2 regions of the Yersinia canariae genome follow, and region 1 is predicted to be linked to the other one. Evidence: predicted binding sites of a transcription regulator. Region 1 holds the regulator's gene; the other holds the start of a gene.

Region 1 (7,372 bases):
TGGTAAATCCCATCAGTGCTGCTGCGGATAGCTTTTACCGTATTCGCCAAACTGCTTTGCACATCGCGGAGCAGTGGAAATAATTGCCCAACACAGTTACGACCAAAATCCGCAATGGGCTGGCCCAACTGGCCGGAGGCAATCACTCGAAAATGGGCACGAATATCATCCAACGGGCGAACCAAGTTAACCGACAGGTAGCGGTCAGTTGCCAGCAAAATTACTAACCCAGCCACCAACGCGGAAATTAATATTATGCTGCTCACTTTTGTCAGATGAGCAAACTGATCTTTAGCTACCCCGATGGCCTGCGATGCGGCCTGATTGAAATTCTCAGCAACAGAACCATATTGGCGACTCAGCGCGGGTACGGTCTTTTTCGCTAAATCCTGATAAGCCGCGCTGTTATTGCCCATCGCCGCCTGATAAAGCGGCGTAACGCCTTGATCAATTAGCGCACTCCACCCATCAATCACTCCAGTGACCAACGCGGGATCAATCTGTGCATGGTCAATAGCTTTAAACTGCGCCAACTCCTTTTTCAGATTTTCAAGTGCGACATTGGATGATTTTAGCTCCTTATCTGCATCGGCAATGTTACCGCTCTGACGGTAATCGACTGAACGGGCAAGGCGTGTCACCATCCGAAAATATTGATCCGTCCCCTGATTGACCAAATTCATGTTTTCAACCAACACACTGTTGGCATTAGAAGATTGTGTCAGTTGATTCAGTGATAACAACGTATAACCGGATACGCCCCCCCATAGCAGGCAAAATGCCCCAAGCACCCAAAGTAGTGCGGCCCTGATAGTTATATTTTTTAAAAACTGCATGTTCGTTCCCCTTATATATCGGATAGTTACCGTTAGAGACGCAGGTGTTATTTGATGACCGAAAAGCAATAAAGGACGCTCCATACAGCTAACGACAACTCCTTTCCCGGCAGACTTTCATCTGACGGTTTTCCCTCTGGCACCGCAAATTGCAACTTTCTCGTTACACTGAGGTTATCGGCAATGAGGTTATAAGGTTGAGTCACTCACAAAAATTTAATATCGCATAAACTTGATATCGGCCTGCCGAGGTTTTCTGGCATTATATCGCCCTATACATGTGTTATATTATCGGGCAGAGCGCTTGGTAATTTTCACAACTATTTGAATTAAAAAGGTATTAAGTTATATGGCAACTGTAGGCATTTTCTTTGGCAGCGATACTGGCAATACCGAAAACATTGCCAAGATGATCCAAAAGCAACTGGGCAAAGATGTTGCTGAGGTTCACGACATTGCCAAGAGCAGCAAAGAAGATTTGGAAGGCTTCGATATTCTGCTGATCGGTATCCCAACTTGGTATTACGGTGAAGCCCAATGTGATTGGGATGATTTCTTCCCAACACTGGAAGAGATCGATTTCAACGGCAAATTGGTTGCATTGTTCGGTTGTGGTGATCAGGAAGACTATGCTGAGTATTTCTGTGATGCGATGGGAACCGTGCGCGATATCATCGAGCCGCGTGGCGCTGCAATCGTCGGCCACTGGCCAACTGCGGGTTATCACTTCGAAGCTTCCAAAGGCTTAGCGGATGATGATCACTTTATTGGTTTAGCCATTGATGAAGACAGGCAGCCAGAACTGACGAATGAACGTGTTGAAGCTTGGGTAAAACAGATCAGTGAAGAACTGAATTTGGCCGAAATCACCGGTTAATTTGTCATGTGCCCTAAATAATTCGAGTTGCAGGAAGGCAACCAATGCACTTGTAGCTTGAAGAATGGCAGGTATATCGGAAACGCGAGGTTGATGTTAAACATTGCCGCGCGTTTTCGTTACCCCCACGCCACTCGCCCTACTCTGTTAACCCGCCCACAGATCCGCATCTTCATTCGTGCAAAATGAAAATAAACCGCTACAAATTTGTAACGTTACGTCTGGCCGCCATATACTTAAATGATGCAACAATCCCATTCATCAATACATTGCATGATTAATCTGACAAAGTGTGCAATTATATCTTTGTTAACAACCACGGTTTTCATTTGGGGCTAGCAGTTCTATAATGAGACGCAATTGAGAATATTGCGCCACGGATGTCATAGGCTGAACAGCCTTAATTTGAATCGATAGTAACAGGACTGAATCCGCATGACTGACAACAACAAAGCCTTAAAAAACGCTGGCCTTAAAGTAACACTGCCCCGGCTTAAGATTCTGGAAGTGTTGCAAGATCCGGCGTGCCATCACGTCAGCGCGGAAGATCTTTATAAAAAGCTGATCGATATCGGTGAAGAAATTGGTTTGGCGACGGTTTACCGCGTCCTAAATCAGTTTGATGATGCCGGTATTGTTACCCGCCATAATTTCGAAGGCGGCAAATCAGTCTTTGAGCTGACGCAGCAACACCATCACGATCACCTAATTTGCCTGGATTGCGGCAAAGTGATTGAATTTAGTAATGAATCCATTGAATCGCTTCAACGTGAAATTGCTAAACAACATGGCATTAAGCTGACCAATCACAGTCTGTATTTGTACGGCCACTGTGAAACCGGCGATTGCCGCGAAAATGAGTCTGCGCACGATAAAAGATAATGTAGCTTTATCGCATTGATCTTATAAAGATTTTTAGCACTGAACAGTATTACGGTTTTCTTTAATTCAGATAACGGCGTGCTATTGTCTGATTAACTTAGACCCATCAGCAAAATGGCCACCTTTCCCAGTCAGCAACCTGAGATAAACTCGGTCGGGAGTCAGGTGGTCATTCTTATTTATCTCCGATTACTCCCCCATAAATTTAAAGCAAAAAAAACCCCGGACTTGCCGGGGGAAAACCATCAACTCAACTTCACTTAATATTGTTTACCGAAAAACCCGGCAAACAGGAGTTAACATCAGACACAGCACTTTGATAGCAATAATCAAACTTTAACGGACTCCGCACGGCTACTGCGCTTACCATCCGGGCTGGAGGAGCGAATCAACACATCACCACTGACTTTAGGTTGTACTTTGGCATCATACTTCTGCCATTGCTTACCGCCATCGGTGGAATATTCAATAATCAAACCCGGCAAAGAAATGTTAGCCTCCAATACCCCTGCGACAACACGTGCTCCCGGAACCGGTAAGCGGTAGGCCACACCGGCTTTATCCAGTTTTGCTAATTCACGTTGGCCCATAATGTTGGCAAAACGCTGCCAATCCGTACTCAACGCCTTGGTATCAACCATGTGCGTTTCACCGCCTTTGTACTCACGGCCAGCTTTATAATCTTGTTCCCAAGACGCACGATGCCAGGCACGCTCAGCCAGTGGTAATACACGAGGGAAAATCATGTATTCCATCTGTTCATCAGTGCGAACTGTTTCATTCCACGATTGCCCTGAAATGCCGTGCACGCCCGGCCAAGGTTTATCACTTTTAGCACTGAAGTGATTACCGTCGCGGTCGACCGAGGTTTCAGCATTTTGCGGCATATTATCGGGTGCGAAACTAAAGACCTTCGCTTCATCGTTAAAGCGAGTGGCCCAGTAGTAACCGCGTTCATTTGGGTTAACTTCATACGGCATATCGAAATAAACGTAGTCTGGATTGGACGCGACCACTTCATAACCTTTATTTGCCCAATCATTGATTGAGTCGGCACCGCCCCAGTAGAGGGTATCCCAGAAGTTAACGCCAACACGTTTGGTGGCAAAATCTTTCGCATCCTTGGCATCTTTAAGGCCATCTTGCCAGGCTTGCATTTTTTCAATGCCGTGAGCATTCACCAGCTTGCTAACTTCAATAGCAAAGTGGCTGGAAAGGTGCTCAACATCCTGAATTTTCCCTTGTTTGACCATATCCTGACAAACCTGAGATTTGGCCCACGGCTTATCTTCCACACTCTTATCAATAATGCCTTTACCCGGCTCAATCGGGCCCTTTTTGTCCTGGAAACCCGCGCCCAAACGGATGTTCTTCGCCTCATCACCACCGAAATGCCACGTGGTCAGCGGCATCCCCGCTTCTTTGTGCATCTGGGCCATTTCGCCAATCACTTTGTCGACAAAGCGTTTTGAAGAATCCAAACATGGGTTCAGATAACTTTTGCGTTCATAGAACTGAACAGAAGTTGTTTGGGAATCATCGGTCGGGTCAATCAGGCGGAATTCGTTAGCTTCTTTTTCTTTACCCTGCTTCATCAAATTGTTGTAACGGGCTTCCATCGACACCACAGCCGCACGAGCATGCGCGGGCATATCAATCTCAGGAATGACCTCAATTTGGCGGGCTTTGGCGTACTTCAGAATGTCGATGTAGTCATCACGGGTAAAGTGACCAGAACCCAGATTATTACTCTCAGGGCCAGATCCCAATTGTGGCAGTAAGCAGGTATTTTCAGTTAAATCGTGACAACGCTTGCTCCCCACATCCGTCAGTTCTGGCAGGCCGGGAATCTCAATACGCCAACCTTCATCATCACTAAGATGGAAATGGAATTTATTCAGCTTGTAAGCGGCCATCTGATCGAGCAAACGCAGCACCGCATCTTTCGTTTTGAAGTTACGCCCAACATCGAGGAAAACACCACGATATTCAAAGCGCGGCGCATCTTTGGCATCCAATGTCGCAATCTTCTTGCTGCCATCAGTCGGCACTAAAGAAAGAATTGATTGCAGGCCGTAAAACACACCTGTTGGGTCAAAACCAATGACTTGCGCGCCCTTTTCGCCGATTTTCAACTCATATGCACCAGAAACGGCTAAATCACCTTTAAAAGCAGACGGCTGAATTAACGTTTTAATCGGGAAACCTGTTGCACTTGACTTCAAGCCAAGTAATTCAAAACGCTGCTGCGCCGCCTCGGCTGCCGGCTTTGGTAAAGTGCTCAGGTCAAGCGCCACACCTTGACTCAAATCAGCATCTTGCTTGTGAACTTTCACCTCCATTGGCGTCGGGATAATCTGCCCGCGCAGGTTAGCCGCCGCTAATGTTTTCACCGCTTCATTTTTGACGAAACGGGATTCTGGTGTCATCAGCACGTTATTGTCGTCTTTCGTGCGCTTCCACTGATCGCCCGTAAACTGAGTCAAATATTCGTTAATATCCTCAGTATCGGTATTTTTCAGTACTTTTGGCTTCGCATCACCTGAAGTGGCATACCACCGCGGCATAAAGTCGGTGGCAAATAGCTGCCAATATTCGCCAGTGATTGGAATTTCAACCGACTGATTCGCTGGGAAGCCGGTAAATTTGGCAGTAGGTTCAATTTTGTGTAGGTCACCGGTCAGGTGAGTAATTTTAAATTGGTCGTTATCTACTGTTAGAATTTGACGAATACTATGGAAGTAAATAGCCCAGTCCTGGCCTTTGATCTCATCCCCAGTGTTGGTCAGAGTAATCAATACCTTATTACATGATGCCCAGTCAGCGCCCAATTTAGCGCAATCGACGCCATTTTCAGCAGCGCGGTTATCCAACACTTTATAGTTAACTTTCAACGTGCTGAGTTGATCAACAATCTGCTGATTGGTGGTGTCCGCATGCGCGTATCCCATCAAGCCAAAGGTTGCGGTTATCGCCGCTAACGCATTTAATCTGAATTTGTTCATCACTAACCTCATCCTTAATGAATAACCGCCGCCAAAGCTGCTACTGAAGTATTGACGCTGACAGAATTATTGTTAGTTCAATTGTCGCCATCAATTAATCATTTTTGTGGATTAATTGTTGCCATGGATTAATTACTGTCGTTGATTAATTGTTGTCGTAGATTAATTGTTGTTGCGAATTTCTTGCCAAAGCTTGCCGCACTGCGCCGCATAAGCCTGGCCATTGCCGGTATGAGCTGCATCAATACAGCGCTGATAATCCAATACTCGAACAGTTTCTTTGTCGGTAAAGGCTTGATGAGATTTCTCTTGTTTCAATACGTTCAGCACAGCTTTGCAAGGGATCAATCTTTCCGGTTGACCTTCGCTGGCATTGATACAGGCGCTGTATGCTTGCTTAAGTTTACTGTCTTCTGGCTGAACCGGGCCTTGTGTGGCACAAGCACTTAACCCCATCACTGCGGCAATAATAAAAAGTATTTTTTTCATGGTGGCACTCCATTATGACCCCGGCACAAAGGCCGGGGCTGGCAATCAAGCGGGTAAAATCAGAAGATCGTAAATGGCGCAATCACGATGAATTTAACGTCTTTTTCATCCTGGAATACGTTGCCGAAACCGCCACCATAGCTTGGAATGTTGGTGTGGTTGTCGTACATGGTGTAATGCAGTTTGAATAATGTGCCTTTTGCCCGGCCTTCTTGCAGGGTATAAAGAATGTCAAAGTTCCAGGCTGATTCTTTCAAACGCTTATTTTGGTCATAAATTGGATTGGTGCTCGGCTTGGCATCCCAACCATAAGCATAGGAAGTCCCGACTGACCAGCCGGCCATATTCCAGTTTTTCAGGTCATACATCACACCACCAAACAGCGCTTTTTCACCGTTGGCGTTGAAGTCAGAACGGGAATCCCACCATACGTCCAGACGGCCATTGGAGGTTGCGTAACCTGGGGTCATACGTTGTAGGAAGTAACCTTGGTTACCGTCGGCTTTGGCCCACGTTCCTTCCAAACGTAAATCAAATGGCCCAGTGGTATAGCCGAATGTCAGTGCCTGTAACCACGCTAAGCCGTCATAGACGTCATTAACATCCTTGAAACCGCCATCGACTTTATCTTTTGCGCCGTAGAACTGGTAAGAAGTCCGCAGATCATTACCCGCAATAGGGAAGGCATAAGAAGCCTTGGCAAAATATTGGTCCATGTAATCTTTGGCTTGACCGAATGCCGCTTCCAGTACTAGCTTGTTTTTAAAGTCATATTTGGCACCAATTGAGTGCAGGTAACTTATGCCCGTTTTGCCATCAGCTTGACGGAAGTTGTACATATTTTGATACCATGGCGCTTTATATTCATCAGTCCACATGTAAGACATGGACAGTGCGCCCGCGGTATCAAAATCGAATTTCGCGCCACCTTCAGCACCGCGATAGGTACCCGGCATAAAGCTCCAATGTGGGGCTAGCAGGGTCTGACCGGTAGGTTGAATATAACCACCACGCGCCCAGAAATTACCTAATTTGAATTTTGCTGCTGCTTTGTAAACACTTACACCGCTCTTATCGCCGGTCCATTTTTCGTCCCAACGGGTTTTAGCATCACTGAAACCAATTTCGTTTGGTGCAGCTGGGCCGCTGTTGGTCATTTCAACTGCGCCGAAAGCCGCTAAGTCGATACCGAACATGTCTGCGGCATAACCGGAAGAGAAGTCCAGATTGGCGTTAAATGTGGAATGGTGCAGGTTTGCGACGTACTTGCCATATTCCGCGCT
Region 2 (7,372 bases), 1.8 Mb from region 1:
GCTATTGTGCCCGATTATCGTTTGGATATGGTGGGCGAGCCCTGCCCATACCCAGCAGTCGCGACACTCGAAGCGATGCCACAATTGAAGCCGGGCGAAATTCTGGAAGTGATCAGTGATTGCCCGCAATCCATTAATAATATTCCGTTAGATGCCCGAAATTACGGCTATACGGTGTTGGATATTCAGCAAGATGGCCCGACCATTCGCTACCTGATTCAGCGCTGAAGTCGGCAATAAGATGGGAACTTTGCTTTGCTGGCTCAAGAAGAACAGCAAGTGAACGCCATCATCTTGAGCAGGTTAATATTTTAGCTGCGCAAGGGTTAGGGCGTCATCCGAAAATATTTAGCTTCAGTCCGGCAAAATAAGTTATTGAGAGCCATAGGTTTTATCGTATTGATATAACTTATGGCCCACTCAAGGTTAATTCTCTGTCGGTATCGTTTTGGTCGGTGTCGCGACTGTCAGAGACACACCTGCGGCCCGAAGTCGCTTTAATATACTGAATAATAACGAGCTTTTAGTATTACTCACCATGCGTGGGCTGGGCACCAAACCCGTGACACTGAGCACAATACCGTCCGGGCTTAACTGACTGAATTTTACCGAGGGAGCCGGGGTATCGAGTATGGATTCGTGCTCTTCATAAGCTTCTATCAGTAGCGTTTGTGCCAGTTCAACATCTAAATCCAGCGGGAATGTTAAAGCAATCGTGACCACCCCTTGCGCGTTAGCCATGGTGGCGTTACGTACATTCTGCGAAATTAATTGAGAGTTTGGCACGATAACTGTAGAGCGGTCAGCGAGTTGGATTTCGGTGGCGCGAACATTTATTCGGCGAATATCACCCTCCACACCACTAATACTGATTAAATCCCCGACCTTGACGGGCCGCTCGGTGAGCAAAATAATGCCGGAAATAAAGTTTTTCACAATTTCCTGCAAGCCGAAGCCAATACCTACCGACAGCGCGCTGACAATCCAGGCTAATTTATTCCACTGAATACCGAGCACTGATAAGGTCAGGAGAATCACCAGTACGTAACCAATATTACTGAACAGTGTGACTGCCGAGGTTTTTATACCAGAGTCCATCTGGGTTTTCGGTAGGAATTCATTACTGAGCCAGCGCCGTGCGGTATTTAGCGTATATAAGCCAACAAGTAAGCAAAGTGCAGCATTAAACAAATTTGTCGGGACGATATTTAATCTTTCCAGCCCTTCACCGCCTAAGAGTTCCACTGTTTTTTGCAACAGAGAAACTGGCGTGGTCGAGCCAAAAGTGCCATTAAATAGCGCGATAATAGCCAGTAATATCAGGGTGACTTTACTGGTCGCCGATAATAATGTTGCCGCTTGGGCCAGATGGCGATCATCGATATTTAGCGATTGCTTAATTGCTTTACCGGCACTGCTGGCCGGGGAAAAGAGACTTTCCGCTAAATCGACACAGAAATGAGTCAATAAATATAAGCAAGAGAGTACCAGGCAAACCCACACCAGTTTGTAACTTAAGAATTTTGCCAGTGCGATATAGCCGACTAATAATGACAGCAATATGGCTATTGCCGTAATACCGATAGCCAGATGAATCAATCCAGCTAATGTGGAGTAAGCTTCAGGTTTTTCGCCATTGACCATCAGATGACGCCGTATTCGGTTGGCGCGTAATGGGATAATCGCGGCCGTCAGCGCCACCAACAGGGCGGATATTCCATTGCCAAAAATGGTCCCCGATACGCTGATATTGATCATGTTATTCATTTGATCAATAGCACCAAAAATCATGATGCAGCTGGCTAATAGCGGAGGGAATAGCTTTAGTGACGCGGCGACTTCATCGGCAATGGCGGGTAAACGCCATGAGGGGCGCTGGTTGGATAAGAATGCTCGCCCGAGACCGGCGACTAACGCAGAGAAAAACATCAGTTGAACAAATGCCTGCGCAAAATTCATAACTAGTGGCGAGACATCGGGCGTGCGGGTGAATGTCTGGGTGATGAATTGCGCCATCGTGACGGTGATCAATACCGTGTAGAGGGTGGTTACTGAGGCCATAAAACTGCGGCGCAATGGGCCTTGGGGCAGGCATTTGGTACAGAACCAGGCGGTCAGATTGTCGAGCAACTTAAAACCAAAAGCGCCGATCAGCAGTGCCAGCAACAGGTATATTGCCGTGCCAGTGCGCCATTCGGGTTCCCAGGCGGCATGCCAGGCATCAGCCAGTTCTTGCACAAAATCCTTGAGCCGCTTGTCATCATCAACATTAGGGCTGACGATGGGTGCCCAAAATTTAGCCCCTAAAATACTGCCGGAATTTAAGGCTATTTGAGATTTCAGCGCAGTTCGCCGTAACGCGATAATTTGTGTTGCCAGGTTTTCCGCGTTGGCTTTGATGGCCTGAGCTTGATCATTCTGGCCCTCTAACTGGGCTTTACGGGTGTTTAGCGCTCGGCGTTGTTGAGCAACTATCGGGGTTTCTGCTAGCGTACCGGCGGCAGGAAGGGGGCCTAAAACATCCAATTGTGTTTGCAGTTGTTCTCGCTTGGGCTTCAAATCGGCGAGCAGGATGTCGACATCATGAACCAGCGCCAAGGCGGTATCATTCAGCGCACTTAACTGATTGTCAGATGTACTGACCGAGACACTCTGCTTTAGCTTATCCAACTGTTTTTGCAGGCTAATTAATTGTACTGATACCGCCGGTTTTGCCGGCTCCTCACTGCTTTCGGCTGTCGTCTCTGATGTTGTAGCCGCAAAGACAGTGCCCGTCGCTGAAATCGCTATTAGTGATGCATAAATAAGCGTGAGCAATAGATAGAGTCGGGGATAATCTCGACGCGAAACAAAATACCCATTGTTTTTCATAAAACTGGTTAGCCCGAAAGTGAATGCCACAATTAACCCATCAATTAGTGCAGTTGTACCTGCTTGACAGTTATTGTGGCACACCTTGCGAGTTACTGAATAATCTTACTCCGATAATCATCCCCATAAATTAAATACCAAAGATAATAATTATCATTGTAATTAGCACTCTCATTTAATAGATTGTGCGCTGCACTTATGGACTCACGATATGTGGTGTGCAGGCAAGAGTGTTTGCCAGACGAAAATAGCAAGGGACGCTGATAAATAACCATATACACCATCTGGGGAAGGTCATTATGTTCTCGGTTTTTATAATAAAGCGCTCTGCTATTTTATGTTCATTGGCTATGTTTATTCCATTAGCCTCCATGGCTGACGATACGATAGAAGTGACTGCCAAAGCAGGCCACGAAGCTGATTTACCCACCTTGGGTTACACAGCAAAAACCACCAAAGCGGCAACGAAAACCGATCAGCCGTTAATCCTGACTGCGCAAGCGGTATCAGTTATTACTCGCCAACAAATGGATGATCAAAACGTTGCGACAGTTAATCAGGCGCTGAATTACACTCCTGGCGTCTTCACCGGTTTTTCCGGCGGCGCAACCCGTTATGACACGATTGCCTTGCGCGGTTTTCATGGCGGGGATGTGAATAATACCTTCCTTGATGGGCTACGCTTACTCAGTGATGGCGGCAGTTACAATGTGTTGCAGGTTGACCCCTGGTTCCTTGAGCGTATTGATGTGATAAAAGGCCCATCTTCGGCGCTATACGGCCAAAGTATCCCCGGCGGCGTAGTGATGATGACGTCCAAACGACCTCAATTTACCCCTGAAGGCCATTTCCGCCTGACCGCCGGTAATAACAATACGCAAGTCGCTGCGTTTGATTATACCAATGCAATCTCAGAACATTGGGCATTTCGCCTAACGGGAATCACCCGTAATAGCGACACCATGTATGACCATCAACGCGAAGAGCGCTATGCAATTGCCCCATCATTATTGTGGCAACCAGATGAAAATACTTCGCTGTTATTGCGCGCCAATTTGCAAAAAGATCCCTCCGGTGGCTATCACAGTGCAGTTCCGGCGGATGGCAGTATTTATGGGCAAAAATTGAGTCGCAGCTTTTTTGATGGCGAAAGTAATCACAATGTATTTAAGCGCTGGCAGCAAATCTATGGTTATGAATTTGCACATAAATTTGATGATGTTTGGTCCTTCCGCCAGAATGCCAGCTATACCCATTCTAATACTCAGCTAGAGCAGGTTTATCAGGGCGGTTGGAATAGTGACCGTACTCTAATGAATCGTTATTATTCTGGTGAAGATTCTTCTCTCAATGCATTTGCTGTAGATAACCAACTGGAAGCTGATTTCGCCACGGCGGCGGTTGAACACAAAGTGTTACTGGGCTTTGACTTCCAGAAGTTCCGCAATAATCTGCGCAGTGATAGCGCTAATGCTACCACGCTGAACCCTTATACCGGTGTTTCTGGTGGTTCGACTTTATATAGCGATTATCTGCGCACCACCCCAGGTATTAACACATCTTATTTAAACCGCCGCTATGAGCAAAGCGGGGTTTATCTGCAAGATGAACTGACATTGGATAATTGGCATCTCAATTTATCCGGCCGATATGATCGGATGAAAACGGAAAATATTGATAAGACCGCCAACAGCACGGATGAGCGCACGGATAATCACGCCAGTGGGCGTGCGTCATTGCTGTATAGCTTCGATAGCGGTATTTCACCGTATGTGAGTTATAGCCAAGCTATCACGCCAAGTTTATTCCCAGATGCACAGCAAAAACTGCTGAAACCGATGACCAGCGAGCAGTATGAAGTGGGGATTAAATATCAGCCGCCAGGCAGCACTTCGCTCTATTCCGCCGCCTTATATGACCTGACCCAAAATGATGTGGCAAACCGTGCAGTTCCAGCGACTTACTATGTGCCAGCGGGTAAGGTGAATTCACAAGGGCTGGAATTGGAAGCTCGAAGCCAAATTAATGAGCGGCTGAGTGTGATTGCGGGCTATACCTATAATCGCGTGAAATTCAAAGATGCTATTGATGGAAATGATGGCAATACACCGGTATTAGCACCATCCAATATGGCTTCTCTGTGGGCGCAATATGAAGCGGGTTATGGCATCAATGTCGGTGCCGGCATCCGTTACATTGGCAAGCAGTGGGCTGATGATGCCAATACCGTGCGAGTGCCTTCTTACACGCTGGGTGATGCCTCTGTTCGCGCCGATTTAGGAACATGGGCAGCATCGTTGAAAGGCGCATTTGTTCAATTGAATGTGAATAATATTGCAGACAAAAAGTATGTCGCGGCCTGTTATAACACTTCCTATTGCTACTGGGGGGCAGAGCGCTCAGTACAAGCAACCGTAGGTTATGACTTCTAATGCATTAATATAAAACACTCATTACCCAGTTCACTTATATAGCTGGTTTATTATTAAAGACATCATTATTTATATTAAGTAATATAGATAGTGATGTTTTTATTTTCAATAAAAAATAAATAACAAAAAAACATACTAATTAAAAAATAATACTATAATTAGATTGATTGCAAATTTGTGATTTTTATATAAACAAAAAATTATCATATTAACTAATATCAAGCAAGCTCATTATTTTGTAAGTGATAAATTACATTCATTGGAGAGAAAAGATGATCGTGAAAATATTAAAACTGATTTCTAATTCTGAGGTGTTTTATGGTAAATGCTCAAGCAAAAGAGGGAGTGTTCGATGTTGATGCCATTCATAGGCAGTTCCCGATTCTTAAGCAACAGATAAATGGTTATCCATTAGTTTATTTAGATAATGCATCTTCCTGCCAAAAACCACAGGCAGTTATTGATGCAATAACAAAATGTTATAGTGAATATTATGCAAATGCACATAGGGGGGTCCACACACTCTCACAGCGCACAACGACAGCGCTGGAACAGGTTAGAGAACAAATACGTGTGTTTCTTAATGCTAAGTCGGTAGATGAAATAATTTTCACTCAAGGAACAACAGCCGCTATTAATTTAGTGGCGGCAAGTTGGGGGAAAAAATATTTGCATCCCGGTGATGAGATCTTGATTTCGGCTCTTGAGCATCACAGTAATATCGTCCCATGGCAACAACTATGCCGGGAGAGCGGAGCACGATTAAAAATTTTGCCGATAGATAAAAATGGAGTATTACAGACTGAGTTACTTGAACAATTATTGAGTCACCATACTCGGATTTTAGCACTTTCTCATGTCTCGAATGTGCTAGGTATAATCAATCCAGTTATGGCTATTATTCAGGCAGTAAGGGCATACGACAAAAGGCATCGCGACAAAAAAGAAGAAACCATTATATTGATTGATGGTGCTCAGGCTGTACCTCATATTGCGATTGATGTGCAAGAGTTAGACTCAGATTTTTATGTATTCTCTGGTCATAAACTTTATGGCCCTACGGGTATTGGTGTGTTGTATGGCCGCAGTAATATTCTGCGAAATATGCCGCCATGGCAATATGGTGGCGGAATGGTGGCAAATGTTAGCTTTGATCAGTCTACTTTTGTTACTCCTCCGCGGTGCTTTGAGGCTGGCACTGCAAATATTGCCGGTATCATCGGATTAGGTGCCGCTATTACTTGGCTGCAGGAACTGGGGATTAATGCTATTGCCCGGCATGGACAAGTATTGTTGGATTATGCTACCCAGCAACTTTCCTTATTGCCTTCTATTCATATATTAGGTCAATCACCAATAAAAGCCGCAGTAGTCAGTTTTATTGTAGACGGTATTCCCGCGAAAGTAGTTGGTCTGGCATTAGATAAGTCTGGAATTGCAGTACAGGTTGGCCGTCATTGTGCTCAACCATTAATGACTTTTTTTGGGGTGCAAGAGACTGTCAGAATTTCATTTGCAGTGTATAACACATTGCAAGATATTGATTTGTTTATATCTGCTCTAAATGAAATAGTGAAAAAATATTAATTTTCATTGTTACTTTCATGAAATATAGCTGGCTAATGCGAGAGGCATCCTATGGACATAGATTGGCAAGGTGCAAATGATATTAAAGAATTATATGGTGATTTAATTGAGGAGGAAATAAATAAAAAAACACAATATCGCGATGATAACTCTATACCTATTCCTAATGATGTAGCGAAAAAATTTGCTTCATTAGGGTTATTTACTTATATGTTGCCAAATAAATTTGGAGGTAAAAATCAAGGGGATGCTGTGTGGGGAAGTGTTTTAGAAAAAATAGGTTATTTATCCACTGATACCTCTTTTCCTCTTCTTATGTCCGTCAGAGTGTCATTTACTTCAGCCCTAATAGCAACAGAGAGAGAGGTTTTTATTGAAAAATATATTGGCCAGTTAATTGATGGGGATAAGTTTGGTTCCTTCGCTTATACCGAGAATGCTGATGCTTTTTCTTTCTTATCTAATGCTGTTTATTGCAAGAA

The links. Region 1 encodes Fur, which represses iron uptake genes when iron is present. Its sites were predicted from a motif close to ATAATAATGAGAACNACTATCAA; they were not measured.
Positions count from the first base shown of each region.
Region 2: F0T03_RS01590 (TonB-dependent siderophore receptor) is a predicted target of Fur. The motif match lies at 3,006-3,028, and genes of this name have one in related genera.

Region 1 is NZ_CP043727.1:3,292,620-3,299,991, forward strand. It holds gene F0T03_RS15245 (methyl-accepting chemotaxis protein) at 1-836, opposite strand, end outside; gene fldA (flavodoxin FldA) at 1,186-1,713, shown strand; gene fur (ferric iron uptake transcriptional regulator) at 2,149-2,595, shown strand; gene F0T03_RS15260 (beta-N-acetylhexosaminidase) at 2,925-5,600, opposite strand; gene chiQ (ChiQ/YbfN family lipoprotein) at 5,763-6,089, opposite strand; gene chiP (chitoporin ChiP) at 6,149-7,372, opposite strand, start outside.
Region 2 is NZ_CP043727.1:340,102-347,473, forward strand. It holds gene yedF (sulfurtransferase-like selenium metabolism protein YedF) at 1-228, shown strand, start outside; gene F0T03_RS01585 (DUF3772 domain-containing protein) at 427-2,901, opposite strand; gene F0T03_RS01590 (TonB-dependent siderophore receptor) at 3,171-5,303, shown strand; gene F0T03_RS01595 (aminotransferase class V-fold PLP-dependent enzyme) at 5,622-6,890, shown strand; gene F0T03_RS01600 (acyl-CoA dehydrogenase family protein) at 6,942-7,372, shown strand, end outside.